Regions from separate parts of the Streptomyces sp. NPDC048277 genome, predicted to be linked through region 3. Evidence: riboswitches for the same ligand, from Rfam matches in the RefSeq annotation. Region 3 holds a riboswitch; each other region holds the start of a gene.
What was found. A riboswitch is a leader RNA that binds a small molecule or an ion and turns the genes downstream of it on or off. The one in region 3 is predicted to bind cobalamin.

Region 1: another riboswitch for cobalamin. It lies ahead of AB0D85_RS50245 (ABC transporter substrate-binding protein); the one in region 3 lies ahead of AB0D85_RS23375 (prenyltransferase/squalene oxidase repeat-containing protein).
Region 2: another riboswitch for cobalamin. It lies ahead of AB0D85_RS15960 (CbtB-domain containing protein); the one in region 3 lies ahead of AB0D85_RS23375 (prenyltransferase/squalene oxidase repeat-containing protein).
Region 4: another riboswitch for cobalamin. It lies ahead of AB0D85_RS07465 (cobalamin biosynthesis protein); the one in region 3 lies ahead of AB0D85_RS23375 (prenyltransferase/squalene oxidase repeat-containing protein).

The regions. Positions count from the first base shown of each region.
Region 1 covers NZ_JBEZLQ010000050.1:8,642-13,820, reverse strand. Annotated here, with positions in the region: gene AB0D85_RS50250 (iron chelate uptake ABC transporter family permease subunit) at 1-907, opposite strand, end outside; gene AB0D85_RS50245 (ABC transporter substrate-binding protein) at 904-1,959, opposite strand; cobalamin riboswitch at 2,014-2,191, opposite strand; gene AB0D85_RS50240 (ATP-binding protein) at 2,247-3,137, shown strand; gene AB0D85_RS50235 (glucuronyl hydrolase) at 3,277-4,509, shown strand; gene AB0D85_RS50230 (aminotransferase class V-fold PLP-dependent enzyme) at 4,618-5,179, shown strand, end outside.
Region 2 covers NZ_JBEZLQ010000006.1:156,683-161,861, reverse strand. Annotated here, with positions in the region: gene pgm (phosphoglucomutase (alpha-D-glucose-1,6-bisphosphate-dependent)) at 1-462, opposite strand, end outside; gene AB0D85_RS15970 (hypothetical protein) at 745-909, shown strand; gene AB0D85_RS15965 (CbtA family protein) at 968-1,723, opposite strand; gene AB0D85_RS15960 (CbtB-domain containing protein) at 1,746-1,967, opposite strand; cobalamin riboswitch at 2,004-2,144, opposite strand; gene AB0D85_RS15955 (enoyl-CoA hydratase/isomerase family protein) at 2,212-3,255, opposite strand; gene AB0D85_RS15950 (acyl-CoA dehydrogenase family protein) at 3,425-4,591, opposite strand; gene AB0D85_RS15945 (hypothetical protein) at 4,649-5,179, shown strand, end outside.
Region 3 covers NZ_JBEZLQ010000010.1:311,464-316,642, reverse strand. Annotated here, with positions in the region: gene AB0D85_RS23390 (XRE family transcriptional regulator) at 1-465, opposite strand, end outside; gene AB0D85_RS23385 (hypothetical protein) at 723-1,754, shown strand; gene AB0D85_RS23380 (phosphotransferase) at 1,866-2,498, opposite strand; cobalamin riboswitch at 2,536-2,721, shown strand; gene AB0D85_RS23375 (prenyltransferase/squalene oxidase repeat-containing protein) at 2,794-4,029, shown strand; gene AB0D85_RS23370 (SCO2322 family protein) at 4,026-4,646, shown strand; gene AB0D85_RS23365 (CbiQ family ECF transporter T component) at 4,840-5,179, shown strand, end outside.
Region 4 covers NZ_JBEZLQ010000002.1:608,593-613,771, reverse strand. Annotated here, with positions in the region: gene AB0D85_RS07475 (inorganic phosphate transporter) at 1-1,170, shown strand, start outside; gene AB0D85_RS07470 (hypothetical protein) at 1,190-1,417, shown strand; cobalamin riboswitch at 1,572-1,714, shown strand; gene AB0D85_RS07465 (cobalamin biosynthesis protein) at 1,814-2,755, shown strand; gene AB0D85_RS07460 (cobyric acid synthase) at 2,752-4,284, shown strand; gene cobN (cobaltochelatase subunit CobN) at 4,281-5,179, shown strand, end outside.

The DNA of each region.
Region 1 (5,179 bases), on a different contig from region 3:
CCAGGGTGTCCACCCACACCAGGAAGACCGCCCCGGTCAGGGCCGTGACCGGCAGGAGGCGAGCGTGGCCGGCGCCGGTCAGGGCGCGGGTGACGTGCGGGAGGACCAGACCGACGAAGCCGATCGCGCCCGCGCAGCTGACCAGCGCGGCGGTGAGCAGCGCGGTCGCCGAGAGCAGGACCAGGCGGGTACGGGCGACATGGACACCGAGTCCGGCGGCGGCCTCGTCGCCGAAGGCGAAGGCGTCCAGAGTACGGGCGTACCCGAGGCACACCGTGAGGACCACGGCGAGCACGACGGCGCACAGCAGCACCTGCCCCCAGTCCGCGCCGGTCAGCGAGCCGAGCAGCCAGAACAGGACGCCCCGGGTGGTCTCGGCGTCGGCGGAGGTCAGCACGATGAAGGAGGTCAGCGCGGAGAACAGCTGCATGGCGGCCACGCCGGACAGCACCACCCGGTCGGTGCTGCCGCCGAGGGTGTGGCTGAGCAGCAGCACCAGGGCGAAGGAGAGCAGCGCGCCGAGGAAGGCGCCCGCCGACAGCGACACGACGCCTCCGCCCACGCCGAGTACGACGACGGCGACCGCTCCCGTGGACGCGCCGGAGGAGACCCCGAGCACGAACGGGTCGGCGAGCGGATTGCGCAGCAGCGACTGCATGACCGCGCCGCACACGGCGAGTCCGGCCCCGCACACGGCGGCGAGCAGGGTGCGCGGCATCCGCAGGTTCCACACGATGCCGTCCCGCAGCGGCGCCAACGTGCTCTCGCCGAGCCCGAGATGGGCCGCGACGGACGCCCAGACGTCACCGGTGGAGATGTCGGCGGGGCCGATCGTCACCGCCACGGCGATCGACACGAGCAGCGCGAGCAGGCCCCCGCCCGCCGACAGCAGGGCACGGACGCTCACTTGGCGAGCCCGAAGTCACGCAGACCGGCTGCGACCTTCTCGATCCCTTCGACCGTGCGGATGGACGGGTTCATGGCCTGCCCGCTCAGCAGGACGTACCGCTTCTTCTTCACTGCGGTCAGATTGCGGGTGGCGGGGTTGGTCTCCAGGTAGTGGATCTTCGCCTTCGCGGTCTCCGCGGTCTGCTGCTTGCGGGTCAGGTCGCCGATGACGATGACATCGGGGTCGCGGTCGGCGACGGTCTCCCAGCTGATCTGGGGCCACTCGTCGTGGGTGTCGGCGAACGCGTTCTTCGCGCCGACGGCACGGGTGATGGCGCCGGGCGCGCCGCAGCAACCGGCCAGGTAGGGCGACTGGGAGTTGGCGAACCAGTACATGAGGGACACGTCCGAGGCGTGCAGTCCGGCGGTGGCCGTGCTCACCCGCTTCTCCAGTGAAGCCACGAGCGTCTCGCCCCGCTTCTCGACGTCGAAGGCGCGGGCCAGATCGCGTATCTCGCCGTACACGGCGTCGAGGGTGAGGGGTGTGGAGCGCGATCCGTCGCCGCCGCTGTCGTTGTCCTTGCCCTCGGAGCAGTCGGACGGCGAGACGTACGTGGGCACGCCCAGCTTCTCGAACTGCTCGCGGGTGGCGACCCCGCCCGTGCCGAGGGTGGAGACGAACGAGGCGGTGACGAAGTCGGGTTCGGCGTCCAGGACCTTCTCGAAGGAGGGGTTGTTGTCGGCGAGGCGCGGCACGGACGCGTTGGCCTTCTCCAGGCCCTTCATCACCGGGTCGGTCCAGGTGGCCGTACCGGCCATGCGGTCGGCCAGGCCGAGGGAGAGCAGGATCTCGGTGGTGCCCTGGTTGAGGGAGACGGCCCGCTTCGGGGCCGACTTCAGGGTGACCTTGTCACCGCAGTTGTCGAGGGTGACCGGGTATCCGGCGGCAGCGGTCCGCCCTGTCTTCGCGTCGTTGTCGCCGCCGGAGGAGCCGCAGGCGGTGAGCAGCAGGGCGGAGGTGAGGAGAAGCGCCGGGGTGCGCAGAACGGCGGGGGTGCGGAGCACGGGCATGCCTTTGGGGTCGGGGCTCGTACGCGGAGCCTGGCCTACGGTCGTCCCTCCGCGCCGGGGCGCGAAGGTGCCAGCAGGTCTTCGGACTCGGGTTCGTCCGGCCGGGGCGCCTTCCCGGTCTCCCAGTGGCATGCGTACCCCGCCCGTCCCCCTCACCGCTGCGCGTCAGCTCCGGATTCGCACCGGATTCCCTGACCACGGATGTGGCACGACTGGCTCTGAGAGGTTATCAAGATCGGCCCGTGATCGGATCGTGGAGGGCCGGTCGGGGGCTGCAGGATGGGGCCGTGCCGAAGAACCCGCCCGAGTCCATGCAGTACCACCTGCGCCGGCAACTCAACGCCCACGCGACCGAGCACTGGCCGCAACTCACCCGGGTCCACGTCCGATTCCGAGCCGGATTCGCCTATGTGGACGGCGAGTTGAGGGACGGCGAGCGGCTGCCGCTGTGCCGCCTGCGCTTCACCGGCGTCCTGCACACCTGGGGCTTCGCCCGCTACGACGCGGGCAGCGACGGCTACCGGGACGACATCCTCTCCAGCGGTCTGCCGGCCGGCTCGGCGGAAGAGGCCCTGGACTGCGCGGGCGGCCTGTACCTCGCACCTCACCCGCCGGGCGGCCCCGGGCCGACGCGCGTGCCGACGGGACTCGTGCTCCTCGTGGGCCCACCGGCCTCCGGCAAGACCAGCTTCGTACGGGCACTGATCGCGCATGGCCGGATCGACGAGGGCGCCGTGGTCTCCAGCGACGAGATCCGCGCGGAACTCCTCGGTACCTCACCCGGCGACGTGGCCCCCGACGCGGCGGACGCGCGAATCTTCGAGGAACGCGACCGCAGGATCGCCGCCCGGCTCGCCGCAGGACACACAGCGGTCGCCGAGTCCACGAACGTCACCCCACAGGCACGCACCCGGCTCATCGCCATCGCCAGGCGCTTCCACGCCCCGGTGACCATGCTGCGATTCACCCCGGACCTCGGCACTCTTCTCCGACAGCACGCGGAGCGCGGCCGCACCGACGTCACCGCCGCGGACGTCCGCGCCTACGCCGCGGTCATGGCCCGTCACGCCGGGGCCGACCAACTGCGCGCCGAGGGCGCGGACGCCGTCCACGACGTCCCCGGGCGCCTTCAAGGAGCCACGCCCACGGAGGCCGCGGCGCACTTCTCATTCGCCTGACGAGGCGACACATCCAGGCTCACCCTCCCGCGGGTTCAGATACATGAATATTGAACACGTGCATGTACATTCCGTCGGGTGGCATGCAAGACTCCTCCAACCCCCGTGCACCACAGTCCAGTTGGAGAGGCAGGCAGTCATGTCCATCTCCCGGCGGGCCGTGCTGGCCACCGTGGGCGGCGCCGCAGCCGCCTGCGCCTCCGCGCCTCCGTCCGCGCACGCCCAGACAGGGACCGGCCAGGTGCCGGCCGTCACCCTGCACGCCCTCACCGCCGCGGCCGACTACGCCGCGGACAAGGTCCGCGCCGTCGCACCCGGCGTGGACGGGTTCCCCCTCGCCACCAAGTTCGAGAAATGGGTCTACTCCCAGGACGGCGGCTGGGTCGGCGGATTCTGGCCCGGCACGCTGTGGATGTGCTGGCTCCACACCAAGGACGACTTCTTCCGCGACCTCGCCCTCGACTCGGCCAGCGGACTCGCCCCCCGCCAGTACGACACCAGCACCCACGACCTGGGCTTCCTGTTCACCCCGTCCTGGATCACCGCATGGCGGCTGACCGGTGACACAACCTGGCGCGACGGCGCCGTCCAGGCCGCCCGCACCCTCAGTCGCCGCTACAACCCCCACGGCCGCTACATCCGCGCCTGGGGCGCACTGGACAGCCCGACCAACGCCGGGCGCATCATCATCGACACGATGATGAACCTCGATCTGCTCCTCTTCGCCACCGAGCAGACCGGCGACACCACCTACCTCGACATCGCCGTCGAACACGCCAGGACCACCCAGCACCTCTTCCCCCGTGCCGACGGCTCCACCCCGCACGTCTACGACGTCGACCCGTCGACCGGCGTCCCCATCGGACCCGGCACCGTCCAGGGCTACAGCGCCACCTCCTGCTGGTCCCGCGGACAGGCCTGGGGCATCTACGGATTCACCACCCTCTACCGCCGCACCGCCGACTCCGGGTTCCTGGCCACCGCCTCCCGGCTCGCCGACTACGCGATCGGCACCCTCACTCCCGACCACATCCCCGTCTGGGACTACCGCGCACCGCAGCAACCCCACGACATCAAGGACGCATCCGCCGCGGCCGTCATGGCCTGCGGCCTCATCGACCTCGCCGCCGCAACCGGCCACCGCCCCTACCGCACCACCGCACTGCGCATCCTGACCGCACTCACCCAGACCTGCCTCACCGACAGGTCCGCCCGCGCGGACGCCGTCGTCGCCCGCTGCACCCGCAACCGCCCCGCCGAAGACGGCATCGAAGTCTCCCTCCCCTACGCCGACTACTACCTCCTCGAAGCCATCCTCCGCATCCTCCGGCCCGACAGCCTCCACCACGCCATCGACCTCACCACCCCCTGAGCCGGACACCCGGCAGACCGAGCCCTTTCGCGCAGTGTCGGCGAGCGTGCCCCGGCGGTGAACCCGCACGTGGCTACGGTTGTCGAAGTTCTCTACGGAGGGGCTCTGATGGAAACGGCAGACAGCAGCGGGCACATACGCGGCGAAGAAGAGGACGGTCCCGACGGGTTCGCGGAGCTGCGGGCGCGTGAGTTCGGCTTCCTCGACGAGGGCGGACACACCTACCTCGACCACACGGGCGCCGGACTTCCTCCGCGCTCGCTCGTCACGGGGAGCGCGGAGCGGATCACCGGCGGGCTGTTCGGCAATCCCCACTCGGAGAACCCGGCCTCCCTCGCCTCCGGGCTTCTGCTCGCCGAGGCGAGGGAGGCGGTCCTGCGGTTCTTCAACGCCGATCCCGCCGACTACGCGGTCGTCTTCACCCCCAACGCGACGGGCGCGCTGCGCCTGGTCGGCGAGGCATATCCCTTCAGCCGTGGCGACCGGCTCGTGATGTCGCTGGACAACCACAACTCGGTCAACGGCCTGAGGGAGTACGCGCGGGCGCGGGGCGCCGCGACCGCGTATGTACCGGTGAGCGGGCCCGGCCTGCAGTTGGACGAGAGCCGGCTGCGGGTCGCCCTGTCGGCACGCGGCCTGGGATTCGGCCCCGCGCGAGGGCGGGGGCGCG
Region 2 (5,179 bases), on a different contig from region 3:
GCCGCCGTCGGCGGGCGGGTTGTGCGAGGGCGTGACGACGACGCCGTCCGCGAGGCCGGTCGTACGGCCGCGGTTGTGGGTGAGGATGGCGTGCGAGACGGCGGGGGTGGGGGTGTAGCCGTCGGCGCTGTCGACGAGGACGGTCACGCCGTTGGCGGCGAAGACCTCCAGCGCCGTGACCTTGGCGGGCTCGGACAGGGCGTGGGTGTCGGCGCCCAGGAAGAGGGGGCCGTCGGTACCCTGGCCGCTCCGGTACTCGCAGATGGCCTGGCTGGTGGCTGCGATGTGGTCCTCGTTGAACGCGGTCGTCAGCGACGATCCGCGGTGTCCCGAGGTGCCGAACGCGACCCGCTGGTTCGGGTCGGCCGGGTCGGGGTGCAGCGCGTAGTAGGCCGTGACCAGCCGGGCCACGTCGACGAGGTCCTCCGGAGCCGCCGGCCGGCCCGCTCGCTCATGCGGCATGAGTCCACTTCCTCCGCAGTCGTTGATCGATCACTCGACGCCCATCTTTCCTTGCCTGCGCCACCGGACGCGAGTGCGGCACCGGCCGCACGCCGAAGACACGGCGGGTTCACGGCTGGTTCACAGCGGGCCGCCGAGGATACGCGGAGCACGCGGCGCGCGGTGGACGGTCGTGCGAACCGCTCACGAACGGGTGCCGCGGACGTTCCGGAAGGCCGCCGACGGGACATACTGAACATCAGTCAACTCCCGCGCCCCCGGGCCCTCACGAGAGGACGCACCGTGGAGAACTCCCTCGCGCCCGCCGCCCAGGACCGCTACGACACCTACCTGGACCATGTGAGGCACTGCCCCGACTGCCGTCCCGTGCGCTGCCGGACGGGCCAGGCCCTGGTGCGGGCCTACCTCGCGACCACCCGGCCGGAGGCGGACGCCCCCGAGCGCTGACCGTGCGGGCGCACGCGAGAAGGCCCCCGGACGGTTCCGAAGGGCCCTCGCGTGTCGTTCAGTGTGCCGCGGACACCGTCCGCGCGGCGGCCGGAGCCTTCGCCGGCCTCGGGTGGAGCACGCGCTCGGCCAACTCGCCGAAGAGCAGCCCGAATCCGCCCCAGAGCGTCAGCTGGATGGCCAGTGCCGAGAGCCGGAACCGCCACAGCAGGGTGGCCGGGAAGTCCTTCGGCACCTCGTTGACGGCGGGCAGGAACTGGTACGCCAGCCCGATCACGACGGCGAACGCGACCACCGCGAGCACGGTCGCCCACCAGGTGCCCAGTCTCGGCCGGAGCCGCTTGCCGAGGATGGTCGCGGCCACCGCCAGCAGCACGCTGAGCAGCATCATCAGGAAGTACAGGGTGGTGCGCTTGCCGATGGTGTCCGGGTCGCCCACCGACGGCGGGTTGGCCGGGTACTTGAGGAACGGCACCACGTACACGGCGAGCAGCGCGCAGCCCGACAGCAGCAGCGCCGTCGCCCGCGGCGAGAAGCGCCCGACACGGCCGAGGGCGAAGCTGAAGGCGAGGGCGGCGATACCGCCGAAGGCGACCCCGTAGACCAGCACGCCGGTGGCCAGGCCCGCGGTGGACTGCAGGGAGCGGGAGACGACCGCCATCTCGTGCTCGTGCGAGTGGGCGTCCTCGAAACTGATCGCCTTGTCGACGTTCGGTTCACCGAGCAGGTAGGCGACGATCAGGGCGAGCGCGCCGGCGGCCAGGCCGGCGAGCATGCCCCGTACCAGGAGGTTCCGTACCGTTGCGGAGTTCATGAGGTGTTCGGCGTCCCTCGCGTCAGTGGCAGGGGAAGCCGAGCAGGTGGCGGGCGTCGTGCACCCATTCGTGGACGTCCGTGCCGTTGAACACGGAGGTGGCGCCCTGCTCGGCGCCGACGAAGTAGAGCAGGACGAGCATCAGGATGCCGAAGAAGACCGCCCAGGGAGCTATCGCGGACAGCGGCAGCTTGGCGGGAACGGCGGGGGTGTTGGCTGTCGGCGGAGCGACGGTCTGCGCCATGGCAGGACCTCCTCTGGGAGTTCGCGTCCCATCTCGGTGGTGCACATGACGACGGCCACGGGTCTGACTCACAAGCGCCCGGGGGCTCTTGCATACAGTGGCGCGACCGTTCCGGATTCCCACCGGCTTCCGTCTCGCCGTCGTCGATATCGGACAGACCGTACCGCGTGTCAGGGGCACGGCCAAGACCGCGTCACCGGGCGTGATCTTCATCTCCTGCCTGCTGGGCGGTCGACGGCCCGCCTCATCCGGGCGGGGCGAGACCCAGTTCGCGCTCGCCGAGCGGGGCGAAGAAGCGGTCGACATCGGCGTCGGTGACCTCGGCGAGGGTGGCCGGGGACCAGCGCGGGTCGCGGTCCTTGTCGACGACCTGGGCGCGGATGCCCTCCACCAGGTCAGGGGTGGCGAGGGTCGCGCAGGAGACGCGGTACTCCTGGTCCAGGACCCGCTCCAGCGAACCGAGTCGCCGGGCGCGGCGCAGTGCCTCCAGGGTGACCTTGAGGGAGGTCGGTGACCTGGTGAGGAGGGTCTCCGCCGCCTGCTTCGCGGCCGGGTCGCCGTGCGCCGACAGCCGCCGGACGATCTCCTCGACCGTGTCGGCCGGGTAGCAGGCGTCGATCCACGCCCGGTGGCCGGCCAGCTCCCCGTCGGGCGCCGACCGCGCATGGCGCGCGAGCGCTTCCGGTACGGGCAGTTCGGCGAGGTCGTCGAGGAACGCCGGGATCGAGGCGGACGGCATGAAGTGGTCGGCGAGTCCGCACAGCAGCGCGTCGGCGGCGCCGATCCCCGCGCCGGTCAGGGCGAGATGGGTGCCCAGTTCGCCGGGGGCCAGGGCGAGCAGACGGGTGCCGCCGACGTCGGGGACGAAGCCGATGCCCGTCTCCGGCATGGCGATCCGTGACCGCTCGGTGGTGATGCGGACGCTGCCGTGCGCGGAGACGCCGACACCGCCGCCCATCACGATGCCGTCCATGATCGCGACGTACGGCTTGGGGTAGCGGGCGATCCTGGCGTTGAGGTGGTACTCGTCGTACCAGAAGGCGGCCGAGGCGGTGCCGTCCCCGTCGCGGGCGTCGTCGTGGACGGCGCGGATGTCGCCGCCCGCGCACAGGCCGCGCTCCCCCGCACCGGTGATGACCACGGTCTCGACGGCCGGATCGTGCTCCCAGGCCGTCAGGGCGTCGGCGATGCACAGCACCATCGCGTGCGAGAGCGCGTTGATGGCCTTCGGCCGGTTGAGGGTGAGGTGTGCGGCCCGGCCGGTCGTGTGCAGCAGGACGTCGCTCATCGGGACGCCTCCGTCAGGTCGCGGGCCACGGTGACACGCATGATCTCGTCGGTTCCTTCCAGGGTCTGATGGGCACATCGGTCACGGACGATCTTCTCGCGGCCGGTCCGCCCGCAGCGCGACGGCCCGCCGGAGGGCGTCCCGGCGGGCCGCCGTCTGATCCCCCGCCTCAGGCCTCCAGTCCGCCGCGCTTCATCAACTGCGCGGCGATCACGTTGCGTTGGATTTCGTTCGTGCCCTCGCCGACGATCATCAGCGGGGCGTCGCGGAAGTAGCGCTCCACGTCGAACTCGGTGGAGTAGCCGTAACCGCCGTGGATGCGGACGGCGTTGAGCGCGATCTGCATGGCGGTCTCGGAGGCGAAGAGCTTGGCCATGCCGGCCTCCATGTCCACCCGGCGCCCCGCGTCGGCCTCGCGGGCGGCGTGGAGGGTGAGCTGGCGGGCGGCGGTGAGCGAAGTCGCCATGTCGGCGAGGTAGTTGCCGATGGACTGGTGCTGCCAGATGGGCTTGCCGAACGACTCACGCTGCTGCGCGTAGGCGAGGGAGTCCTCCAGGGCGGCGCGGCCGACGCCGAGGGCGCGGGCGGCGACCTGGAGTCGGCCGGTCTCCAGGCCCTTCATCATCTGTGCGAAGCCCTTGCCCTCGGCACCGCCGAGGACGGCGTCGGCGGGCGCCCGGTAGTCCTCGAAGACCAGCTCGCAGCTCTCCACGCCCTTGTAGCCCAGCTTGGGCAGGTCGCGGGAGACGGTCAGGCCCGGCCCGTGCTCGACGAGGAGGACGGAGATGCCCCGGTGCGCGGGGTCGGCGTCGGGATCCGTCTTGCACAGCAGGGCGATCAGGCCCGATCGCCTGGAGTTCGTGATCCAGGTCTTCGTACCGTTCACCGCGTAGCCGTCGGCGACCGGGCGGGCGATGGTGCGCAGGGCCTGGAGGTCCGAGCCGCCGCCCGGTTCGGTGAGGGCCATGGTCGCCCGGATCGCTCCGGTCGCCATCCTCGGCAGGTAGCGCCGCTTCTGCTCCTGCGTACCGAAGTGCAGCAGCAGTTTGGCCACGACCGTGTGGCCGCCCATCGCACCGGCCAGGCTCATCCAGCCGCGCGCGAGTTCCTCGGTGACCAGGACGTAGCAGGGCGTGGAGACGGGGGTGCCGCCGTACTCCTCGGGGATCGCGAGGCCGAAGATGCCGAGCCGTTTCATCCGCTCGATCAGGTCCTCGGGGTAGGTGTCGGCGTGCTCCAGCTCCCGGACCACCGGTCTGACGGCCTTGTCGACGAAGTCACGCACCGTGCGCACCACGAACTGCTCGTCCTCGGACAGGATGTCGAGAGTGCTCATGGTGTCATGGTCCCAGTGGTGATCCACGGACTCGACCTCCCCGTAAGGACGGAGCCCATGCCCGCCTCGCTCGCCTCCCACGTGGAGTCATGGCATCCCGGACCGGTGACGGACGAGGACGCGTTGCCGCCCGGTCCGGCGGCGGCCCTCTCCGCGGTACTGGATCTCCCCGGGCCCGCCGCCGCGTCCGGCGACCGGCTGCCCCCGCTGTGGCAGTGGCTGTACTTCCTGGACTGGGCACCCCGGCGGGCCCTCGGCCCGGACGGCCACCTCCGGGACGCCCGCTTCCTCCCGCCCGTCCCCGAACGCCGTCGCATGTTCGCCGGCGGCCGCTGCGAGGTCGTCGCGCCCCTGCGCCTGGGCGAACCGGCGGAGCGGGTCAGCAGTCTGGCCGCCGTCACCCCCAAGCGGGGCCGCAGCGGCGAGTTGCTGTTCGTCACCGAACGCCAGGAGTTCCGGCAGCACGGCAGCGTCTGCCTGGTCGAGGAGCAGGACATCGTCTACCGGTCGGGCGAGGGGTCCGCCCCGCACTGGCCGGCCACGCTCGACCGCTCCGCCGTACCGCGGTCGGAGGAGCCCTGGCAGCTG
Region 3 (5,179 bases):
CAGCCGGGAGAGCGGGTCGGCCTGGGCCTCCAGGCCCTGCAGCACCGGCTGGAGCGCCTCGTACAGCGCCTCGGGTTCGTCGGCGGTGAAGAAGCCGGCCGGCAGGCCGAAGAACCGCCGTAGCCGGTCGGTGTGTTCGAGGCTCGGCAGGCCGCTCTTGCGCCACTCGCTCAGCCACTGCCTGCTGGTGCCGGCGATGGCCGCGAGCTCGCCCAGGGAGTACCGCTTGCCGTCCGGTCTGCGCCGGTTCTCGCGGATGAAGTCCAGCCGCTGCCGCACCCGTTCGGCGAGCTCCACCTCGGGTGCGGCGCGGCCGGCGAGGAGTTCGGCGACGGTCCCGACCGGGATCCCGGTGCGGTACGACAGGTCGGCCACGTCCAGTGCCTCGGACAGCCTGCCGGGGCGTCCGGTCAGCTCCCCGAGCCGGGACAGCACGCCGGTCAGCGGGGCATGGGCGTCACTCACCAAGGTCCCCCTGGACACGCGTCGTTGGTCGGTTCGCCGAGCAGACGCGAGGCTATCGAATCACCCGTGTCACCCACCAGACATGACAAGGACCACTGCGGAATTGGGCAGCAATCGTTGACATGTGACGGTCCGACAGGAAAGGATCACGTCGCCAGGCCACGGTCGAACCGACCCGCCCCGGGCGCCGCCCATGGGGGAGCGGCATCGGGGGCGACCAGCCGCCCCGCCTCCTCCCCAGAAGGTGAGGCGAACCGATGTCGCAGCCTGTCCTGCTCCTCGGGGCCGGTCGCCGGTGCGAGTACGACGAGTTCGTGCTGACGCGCATCGCGGCGGCCCGCCCGGTGGTGCTGGTGGACGCCGCGCCGCCCGACTGGGCACGTCCGCACCTGGACGGTCACCTCGCGGCGGACCCCGGCAAGGACGGGGCGACGGCATCGGCGGTGGTGCGGTTCGCCGCCCGGCACCGGGTCCGCGGTGTGCTGACCTGTTCGGGCGAGTACACGGTCGCCGCCGCCAGGATCGCCGGGCAGTTGGGGCTGCCCGGCACCTCCCTCGCCACGGCCGCCGTCTGCGCCGACCCGGCCGCGCTGCGCGCGCTGCTGACCGGCGGCACCGTCCCCGTCGACGACCCCGGTCCGCCCCGCGTCTGCGCCGAGACGGTCGTCCTGGACGGCGAGATCCGCATCGCCGCGCTCACCCGGACGACCCTGGGCCCGGCGCCCGCCCGGCAGCCGCTGCGGCACACCGTGCACGCCCACGACGGGCTGCTGCACAACCGTTTCCTGCGCCTGGCCGTCGACCGCACCGTGCACGCCCTCGGTGTCACCCGGGGCGTCCTGCACATCGGCCTGCGGCTCACCGACCGCGGCCCCCGGGTCACCGACGTCACCCCGCGGCTGCCCGGCGACCTGATCCCGCTCCTGGTCAGACGGGCCACCGGCGTCGACCTCGCACAGGCCGCGGCCGCGCTGGCCACCGGCGAACTGCCCGACACCACGCCCACCCGGCAGCGGGCGGCCGCGATCCAGTTCGCCTACCCGGCCGCCACCGGCCGCCTCGAACACCTGGACCTCTCCCCCGACGCGGCCCGCGAACCCGGCGCCGACCGCATGATCCTCACCCAGCACACCGGCAACCAGGTCACCGCCGGCCCCCACGCCACCACCGCCGACCGCCTCGCCCTCTGGGCGGCGGTCGGCGACACCCCGGCCGCCTGCGACGACACCCTGCGCCGCATGGCCCGCCACCTGTCCGCCACGGTCGTTCCCTTCGCGACCGCGGCCTGAGCGCGCCGCTTCGGATACCGCGCGCCGCTGCCGTCGATCCCCTGCGGCACCGTCGTGGCCGGTCGCGCAGTTCCTCCCCCAGCCTTCGGCTGGGGGTACCCCCAGCGCCCCTTAGGGGCGCTGCCGAACCCCACCGGACTGGAACCCCGCCAGCCGACGTACCAACTTCTCGGCCTCACCGAGCAGTTCGATCTCGCGACGGCTCATCGTCGGATTGGCCGCACGCCGCCGCAGGGCCACCAGCAGCGCACGGGCCAACGGCAGTTCGTCCACCGCGACCTGGGCGAGGATCACCGCGGACATGGCCCAGTCGAGGCCGGGCGGTCCGTTCTCGGCGTTGGACCAGTCGATGACCCTCGGTCCGTCGGGGGTCAGCATCACGTTGTCCGGATGCAGGTCGAGATGCAGGACGCGTGAGCCGGCGTCGGCCGGGTCCCGCCCGGGTACGGCGTGCAGCCGCCGGAGCAGCGAGGCGAGCAGCGCACCGCCCTCCTGTGCGCCCAGCTCGCCCGCGAGGAGCGCCGCCAGCATGGTCGGCCCCGTCAGCCGCTCCATGACCAGGTCGGTACGGGACCCGGAGAGCCGCACCCGGGGCGCCGGGTATCCGTGCTCCCGTACGTACGTCATCAGCGCACCCTCGGCGGCCGCGTCCCCCCAGCCGTCGCGGTCACGGCGCAGCACCCACGCCTCGTCGATCTCGTACACGTCGGCCGAGCGGCCCGAGCCGAGCAGTCTCCCCGTCATGGCGTGACCATAACGAAGCGGTCTTCGCACAGCCGCCTCCCAGCTTCCTGTTGACGGCCGGTAAAGTAGCCGGGTCGTCATCACCCGTACGGGGGGAAGCCGGTGCAAAACCGGCGCTGACCCGCAACCGTGAGCCGTCGTACCGACGGTGAGCCGGACCGCCCCGTCCGGGACGTTGATCGGCTCATGTGCGCCGGCACCCGCCGTCGCACGGCACCGTCGAGGTTTACGGAGCCGAGCCGCCGGGGTGTCCCGTGCTGCCCGGCTCCCCCACAGGGAGAGGCACCCGCCGACCATGAACGTGCTCCGCCGCAGCGCCGCGGTGCTGGCCGCCACCGCCGTCATCGGCGCCGCCGCACCCGCGATGACCGCGCTGGCCGCCGACGCCCCGTCCCCGTCCGCCTCGGCGGTGCTCCCGTCGGGGCTGTACGGCAGCACGGACCCCCGGTACGACGGCGTCTGGCGCCAGTCGCTCGCGCTGCTCGCCCAGCGCACGGTCGGGGTGACCCCGGCGGGGAAGGCGGTGGACTGGCTGGCCGGGCAGCAGTGCGCGAACGGCTCGTTCGCCGCGTTCCGCGCCGAGCCGACGGCCGCCTGTGACGCCAAGGTGACCGTCGACACGAACAGCACGGCCGCCGCCGTACAGGCACTGAAGGCGGTCGGCGGGCACGACGACGCCGTACGCAAGGCCGTGACCTGGCTGAAGGCGCGGCAGAACAAGGACGGCGGCTGGGGCTACGCCGCGGGCATGCCCAGCGACACCAACTCCACCGGCGTGGTCGTCGGCGCGCTCACGGCGGCCGACGAGAGCGCGGACCGGACGCCGTACGGCCTGCTCGCCACGTGGTCCATCCCCTGTGACCAGGACAGTGGCGGCGGCCTCGCCTACCAGCCGGGCAAGGACGGCAAACTGTCCGCCAACGCGGACGCGACGGCCGCCGGGGTGCTCGGCGCCCTCGGCAAGGGATTCGTGACGACGGCCGGCAAGGCCCCGGTGGAGGGCTACGTCTGCGCCAACTCCGACAAGGCGCTCACCCCGGCGGAGGTGGCACGCAACGGAGCGGCGTACCTCGCGGACGCCATGTCCGGCCAGGGGCACCTCGTCTCCGCGCTCGCCGGTGCCAAGCCCCAGCCGGACTACGGCAACACCGCCGACGCGGTGGTGGCACTGGCGGCCCAGGGCTGGACCGCGCAGGCGAAGAAGCCGTACGCCTGGCTGGAGGCCCACGCCACGCCGTGGGCGAAGCAGAGCGGGCCCGCGGCCTACGCCGAGCTGGTCTTCGCGGCGCACGCGATGGGCGCGGACCCGCGCGACTTCGGCGGTACCAACCTGGTGACGGCGCTCAACGCGACGGGACCGGCCCCGGCGGCAGCCGCGCAGCACACCGAGGAGCAGCAGGGGAAGAAGTCGGGACAGAAGTCGGGGCAGAAGTCCGGCACCAGCGTCTGGTGGATCGTCGGCACGGGGCTCGTCGCCGGCGTCGGCATCGGCTTCCTGTTCAGCGGCCGCCGGAAGCAGCGGCAGCTGTGACCGCCGTCCGCCGGGCCGCGCTGCTGCTCGTGACCGCGCTCCTGGTCTGGGAGTCCGCGGGACCGGCCCAGGCCGCCGGCTATCGCTACTGGTCCTTCTGGGAGCGGGACGGCTCGCGCTGGACGTACGCCACGCAGGGCCCCTCGACGGCGCAGCCCGCCGACGGTGCGGTGGAGGGGTTCCGCTTCGCGGTGAGCGAGGACTCGGCGGACGCGTCGCGGCCTCGCGGGACGGCGGACTTCGCCACGATCTGCGCGGACACGCCCGCGGTGCGGGGGAAGAAGCGGGTCGCCCTGGTCATCGACTTCGGTACGACGGCGGACGCGCCGTCCGGCGAGAAGCCGCCGGCGGGCCGGACGGCGTGCGCGGTGGTGACCGGGGACGCGACGTCGGCGGAGGCGCTGGCCGCGGTGGCGAAGCCGTTGCGGTACGACACGAACGCGTTGCTGTGCGCGATCGCCGGGTATCCCGAGACGGGGTGCGGGGAGAAGGTGGCGGCGAAGACGGACGGTACGCCGGGCAGCGGGCCGTCGGTGGGGCTGCTGGCCGGGGCGGGGGTGGTCGTGGTGCTGGCTGCGGGGGCGTTCTGGCAGGCACGGCGGCGGAAGAATGCGTGATCGTCACAGTGCGGGTACGTGGGGGCTGGTCGCGCCCACGCGGCGGAGCCGCATATGTCTCAGCCCCGCGCCCCTTACGGGGCGCTGCACTCACGCCGGTTGCACAGCGGCGCCCTGCAAGCGCGGGCGAGCGGAACTCCCCCGGCACCGGCGCCGCTCCGCTGTCCACCCCGGCGCCTGGTGGCTCTGGTCCCTGTCCCTCGGTGCTGCCGCGTCCCGTACCACCAACCCCCTCCTTCTCGCCCTCCTCATCACGGTCACCGGGTACGTCGTGGCCACCTGCCGCGGCCGAGCGCAGCAGCCCCGCGCGTACTCCGCCTTCGCCAGGCTCGCCCTCGCCGTGCTCCTCGTCCGGCTCGCCTTCACCGTCGTCCTCGGCTCGCCCGTCCCCGGTGCGCACACCCTCCTCACCCTCCCCGAAGTGCCCCTCCCGCACTGGGCCCAGGGCATCCGGCTCGGCGGCAGGGTCACCGCCGAGGCGCTGGTCTTCACCTTCTACGACGGCCTCAGGATCGCCGCCCTGTTGATCTGCG
Region 4 (5,179 bases), on a different contig from region 3:
TTCCACGACACCGCCAACGCGATGGCCACGACCATCTCGACCGGCGCGCTCAAGCCCAAGATCGCGGTGACCATGTCCGCCGCACTCAATCTGGTGGGCGCCTTCCTCTCCGTGGAGGTCGCCAACACGATCTCCAAGGGCCTCGTCGACGAGAACGGCATACGCCCCGAGGTCATCTTCGCCGCCCTGGTCGGCGCCATCCTCTGGAACCTCGTGACCTGGCTGGTGGGCCTGCCCTCCAGCTCGTCGCACGCCCTCATGGGCGGTCTGGTCGGCGCCACCGTCGCCTCGGCCGGGTTCGGCGCCGTCCACGGCGACGTGCTCGTCACCAAGGTCCTGCTGCCGGCCGTGGCCGCTCCCCTGGTCGCGGGCCTCGCGGCGATGCTCTCCACCCGCTTCTCCTACGCGCTCTCGAAGAACGCCGACGACGAGGCGACCCGCAAGGGCTACCGCGCCGGCCAGATCGCCTCCGCCGGCCTGGTCTCGCTCGCGCACGGCACCAACGACGCGCAGAAGACGATGGGCATCATCACGCTCGCGCTGATCGCGGGCGGTTCCATCGCCCCCGGCTCGAACCCTCCCACCTGGGTCATCCTCTCGGCCGGTCTCGCCATCGCGCTCGGCACCTACATCGGCGGCTGGCGCATCATCCGCACCATGGGCAAGGGCCTGACCGACCTTCAGCCGCAGCAGGGCTTCGCCGCCCAGACCAGCGCGGCCACCGCCATCCTGGCCTCCTCCCACCTCGGCTTCTCCCTCTCCACGACGCATGTCGTCTCCGGTTCCGTGATGGGCGCGGGCCTGGGCCGCAAGGGCGGCACGGTCCGCTGGTCCACCGCGACCCGCATGGTCGTCGCCTGGCTGCTCACCCTCCCGGCGGCCGCGCTGGTCGGCGCGCTCGCCGAGTCCGTGACGGAACTCGGGGACTGGGGCACGGCGGTCGTCGCCGTCTTCCTGGTGGCCTCCAGCGCCGCGATCTGGAAGCTCTCCCGCCGCGAGGTCGTGGACAGCGGCAACGTCAACGACACCGCCGCCGAGGAGCCGGCCGGCGTGGTCACCGCGGCGATCGCCGCGGTCACGCCCCCGCCCGCGGTCACGGTGACCGACGGCCTCACCGCCACGATCCCCTCCCCCGCCGCTCCCGCGACCGACCCGGCCGCCACCGTCTGACCCCCGAGGAAGAACCAACATGAGCATCGACTGGGCAGCCATCGGCTCCGTCTTCGGCGTCAGCCTCGTGGCCACCGTGGGCCTCGTGGCCCTCTTCACCCTCGGCATCAAGGGCCTCTCGGCTCGCGCCCGCGCCACGGCCCAGGGCAACTCGGCGGCCCCGGCCGTCACCGCCGCCTACGTCTGCTTCGCGGGCTGCGCGGCGGCCGTGGCGTACGGCATCCACCTGATCGTGGCGAAGGCCTGACGCAGCCGGGAACTCCGAGGCCGGCAAGGCTCCTGTCCGACATGGTCGGGTCAGGAGCCTTCGGCATGTCCCAGGGGCCCCGATGAGCCACCGTCAGCCCACCGGATGTGGGCCTTCGCACACTCTCCCCGCACAGGTCAACGGCAGGTTGACGGGTCTTCCGGGGGCGTGGTGGACTTCCGGAGCCATGTACGGCGGCAAGAGAGGAAGCCGGTGTGAATCCGGCGCGGTCCCGCCACTGTCACCGGGGTAGCAATCCCCGGGAGCCAGGAACTCTCACCGCCGGTCTCGTCGAACCAGGGCGCGGACACCCTGAGTGAGGACACAACGCCATGCGCGGCTGCCGTTCGAGGTGCAGTACCCGGCCCGTACCCGACCCCGCGGTCGGCTGAGCCGATGGGTGCCGATCGCGTCTTCGCGTACGGCGCCGCCGCCGGCCTTCTCGGTGATCTGCTGCTCGGCGATCCGCGCCGGGGGCATCCGGTCGCCGCGTTCGGACGGGCGGCCGGGGCCGTGGAGCGGGTGCTGTGGCGGGACCACCGCGGGTGGGGCGCGCTGCACACCGCCGTGTGCGCCGGCGGCGCCGTGGCCCTGGGGGCCCTGGCCCAGCGGGTCGTACGACCGTCCACCGCCGCTTCCGTCGCCCTCACCGGCGCCGCCACCTGGGCCGTCGTCGGGGGCACTTCGCTCGCCCGCGAGGCCCGGGTCATCGGGCGTGCCCTGGAGGCGGGTGACGTCGAGGCCGCCCGCGCCCGGCTGCCGCATCTGTGCGGACGGGATCCGCAGGCCCTGGACGCCGACGGGATCGCCCGGGCCGTGGTGGAGTCCGTCGCCGAGAACACCAGCGACGCCGTCGTCGGGGCGCTGGTGTGGGGGGCCGTGGCAGGCGTGCCGGGGCTCGTGGGGTTCCGGGCCGTCAACACCCTGGACGCCATGGTGGGGCACAAGTCGGCCCGGTACCGGCGGTACGGGTGGGCTTCCGCGCGGCTGGACGACGTGGCCGGGTGGCCGGGGGCGCGGCTGACGGCCGTGCTGGCGACGGTCGCCGGCGGTGACGCCCGGGGCGCCGTACGGGCCTGGCGGGCCGACGCGGCCAAGCATCCGAGTCCCAACGCCGGGCCCGTGGAGGCGTCGTTCGCGGGCGCGCTGGGGGTACGGCTCGGGGGGACGTTGTCGTATGCGGGGCGGGTCGAGCACCGGCCCGTGCTGAATCGGAAGGGGCGGGCCGTGGAGGTCGCGGACATCCGGCGGGCGGTACGGCTGTCCCGTCGCGTCGGTCTGCTCGCGCTCGGCGTGACCGTCGCCGCGCGCCTCGTCGGGAAGGGACGTACGTCATGAACGGTGGTCTCCTCGTCGCCGGTACCACCTCCGACGCCGGCAAGAGTGTCGTCACCGCGGGTATCTGCCGGTGGCTGGTGCGGCAGGGTGTGAAGGTCGCGCCGTTCAAGGCGCAGAACATGTCCCTCAACTCCTTCGTGACGCGCGAGGGCGCCGAGATCGGGCGGGCGCAGGCCATGCAGGCGCAGGCCTGCCGGGTCGAGCCGACCGCGCTGATGAACCCCGTGCTGCTCAAGCCCGGTGGCGAGCAGAGCAGTCAGGTCGTCCTGCTCGGCAAGCCGGTCGGCGAACTGAGTGCGCGTGGCTATCACGGCGGGCGGCAGCAGAAGCTGCTCGGGACCGTGCTCGACTGTCTCGCCGAGTTGCGGGGCACGTATGACGCGGTGATCTGTGAGGGGGCGGGCAGTCCGGCGGAGATCAACCTGCGCCGGACCGACATCGTGAACATGGGGATCGCGCGCAATGCGCGGCTCCCCGTGCTGGTCGTGGGGGACATCGACCGCGGGGGCGTCTTCGCCTCCTTCTTCGGGACCGTCGCGCTGCTCTCGCCGGAGGACCAGGAGTTCGTCGCGGGGTTCCTCGTCAACAAGTTCCGGGGGGATGTGAGCCTGCTGGAACCCGGGCTCGACATGCTGCACGGGCTGACCGGGCGGCGGACGTACGGCGTCCTCCCCTTCCGGCACGGCCTCGGCATCGACGAGGAGGACGGGCTCCGGGTCTCCCTGCGCGGGACGGTACGGGAGTCGAACACGGCGCCCCCCGTCGGCGAGGACGTACTGCGGGTCGCCGTCTGTGCCATCCCCCTGATGTCCAACTTCACGGACGTGGACGCGCTGGCCGCCGAACCCGGGGTCGTGGTGCGGTTCGTGGACCGGCCGGAGGAACTCGCCGACGCCGATCTCGTCGTGATTCCGGGGACCCGGGGAACGGTCCGGGCCCTGGAGTGGCTGCAGGAGCGCGGGCTCGCGGACGCGCTGCGGCGCCGGGCCGCCGAACACCGGCCCGTCCTCGGTATCTGCGGTGGCTTCCAGATCCTCGGTGAGCACATCGAGGACGACGTCGAGAGCCGGCGGGGGCAGGTCGAGGGCCTCGGGGTGCTGCCCCTAAGGGTCCGGTTCGCCCCCGAGAAGATCCTTACCCGGCCGGAGGGGGAGGCACTCGGTGAACGGGTCTCGGGGTACGAGATCCATCACGGGGTCGCCGAAGTCACCGGAGGCGACGCGTTCATCTCCGATGGCAGAGGACACAGCTTGGACGGGTGCCGGGTCGGACAGACCTGGGGCACCCACTGGCACGGCTCGCTGGAGTCGGACGGCTTCCGGCGGGCGTTCCTGCGCGAGGTGGCGGCCGCCGCGGGCCGCCGGTTCGTGCCGGCCCCCGACACCTCCTTCGCCGCGCTGCGCGAGGAGCAGCTCGACCGGCTCGGCGACCTGATCGAACAGCACGCGGACACGGACGCGCTCTGGCGGCTCATCGAGTCGGGCGCGCCGCAAGGACTGCCTTTCATTCCACCGGGAGCGCCCGCATGAGCACAGTGTTGTTGTTGTCGACCGCCGACACCGATCTGCTGGCGGCCAGGGCCGCCTCCGGTGCCGACTACCGGATCGGCAATCCGACGCGCATCGACGTCACGGCGGAACTGCCCGCGCTCATCGAGGGCGCGGACATCGCCGTCGTACGGCTGCTCGGCGGCAGGCGTGCCTGGGAGGACGGGCTCGCCGTGCTCAAGGCCGCCGGGATCCCGACCGTGCTGCTCGGCGGCGAGGCGGTGCCGGACGCCGAGTTGATGGCCGAGTCGTCGGTGCCGGCCGGCGTGGTGGCCGAGGCCCTCAGGTACCTGGTCGAGGGCGGGCCCGCCAACCTCACCGAACTGGCCCGGTTCCTGTCCGACACCGTGCTGCTGACCGGCGAGGGGTTCGTCGAGCCGCAGAAGATGCCCGAGTTCGGGGTGCACGGCTCGTACGAGATCCAGGAGGGCCGTCCCACGGTCGGCGTGCTCTTCTACCGGGCCCATGAACTGAGCGGCAACACCGCCTTCGTGGACACCCTGTGCGACGCGATCGAGGCGCACGGCGCCAACGCCCTTCCGGTGTACTGCGGTTCGCTGCGCGGGGCGGATGCCGGGCTGTACGAGATCCTCGCCGGGGCCGACGCGCTGGTGGCCACCGTGCTGGCCGCGGGCGGCACCCACGCGTCGCAGGCCTCGGCCGGCGGCGACGAGGAGGCCTGGGACATCGGCGCCCTCGCCGACCTCGACATCCCTGTCCTGCAAGGCCTTTGCCTCACCTCCTCGCACTCCGCCTGGGACGAGTCGGACGCCGCCCTCTCCCCCATGGACGCGGCGATGCAGGTCGCGATCCCGGAGTTCGACGGACGGCTGATCACCGTGCCGTTCTCGTTCAAGGAGCAGGGTCCGGACGACGT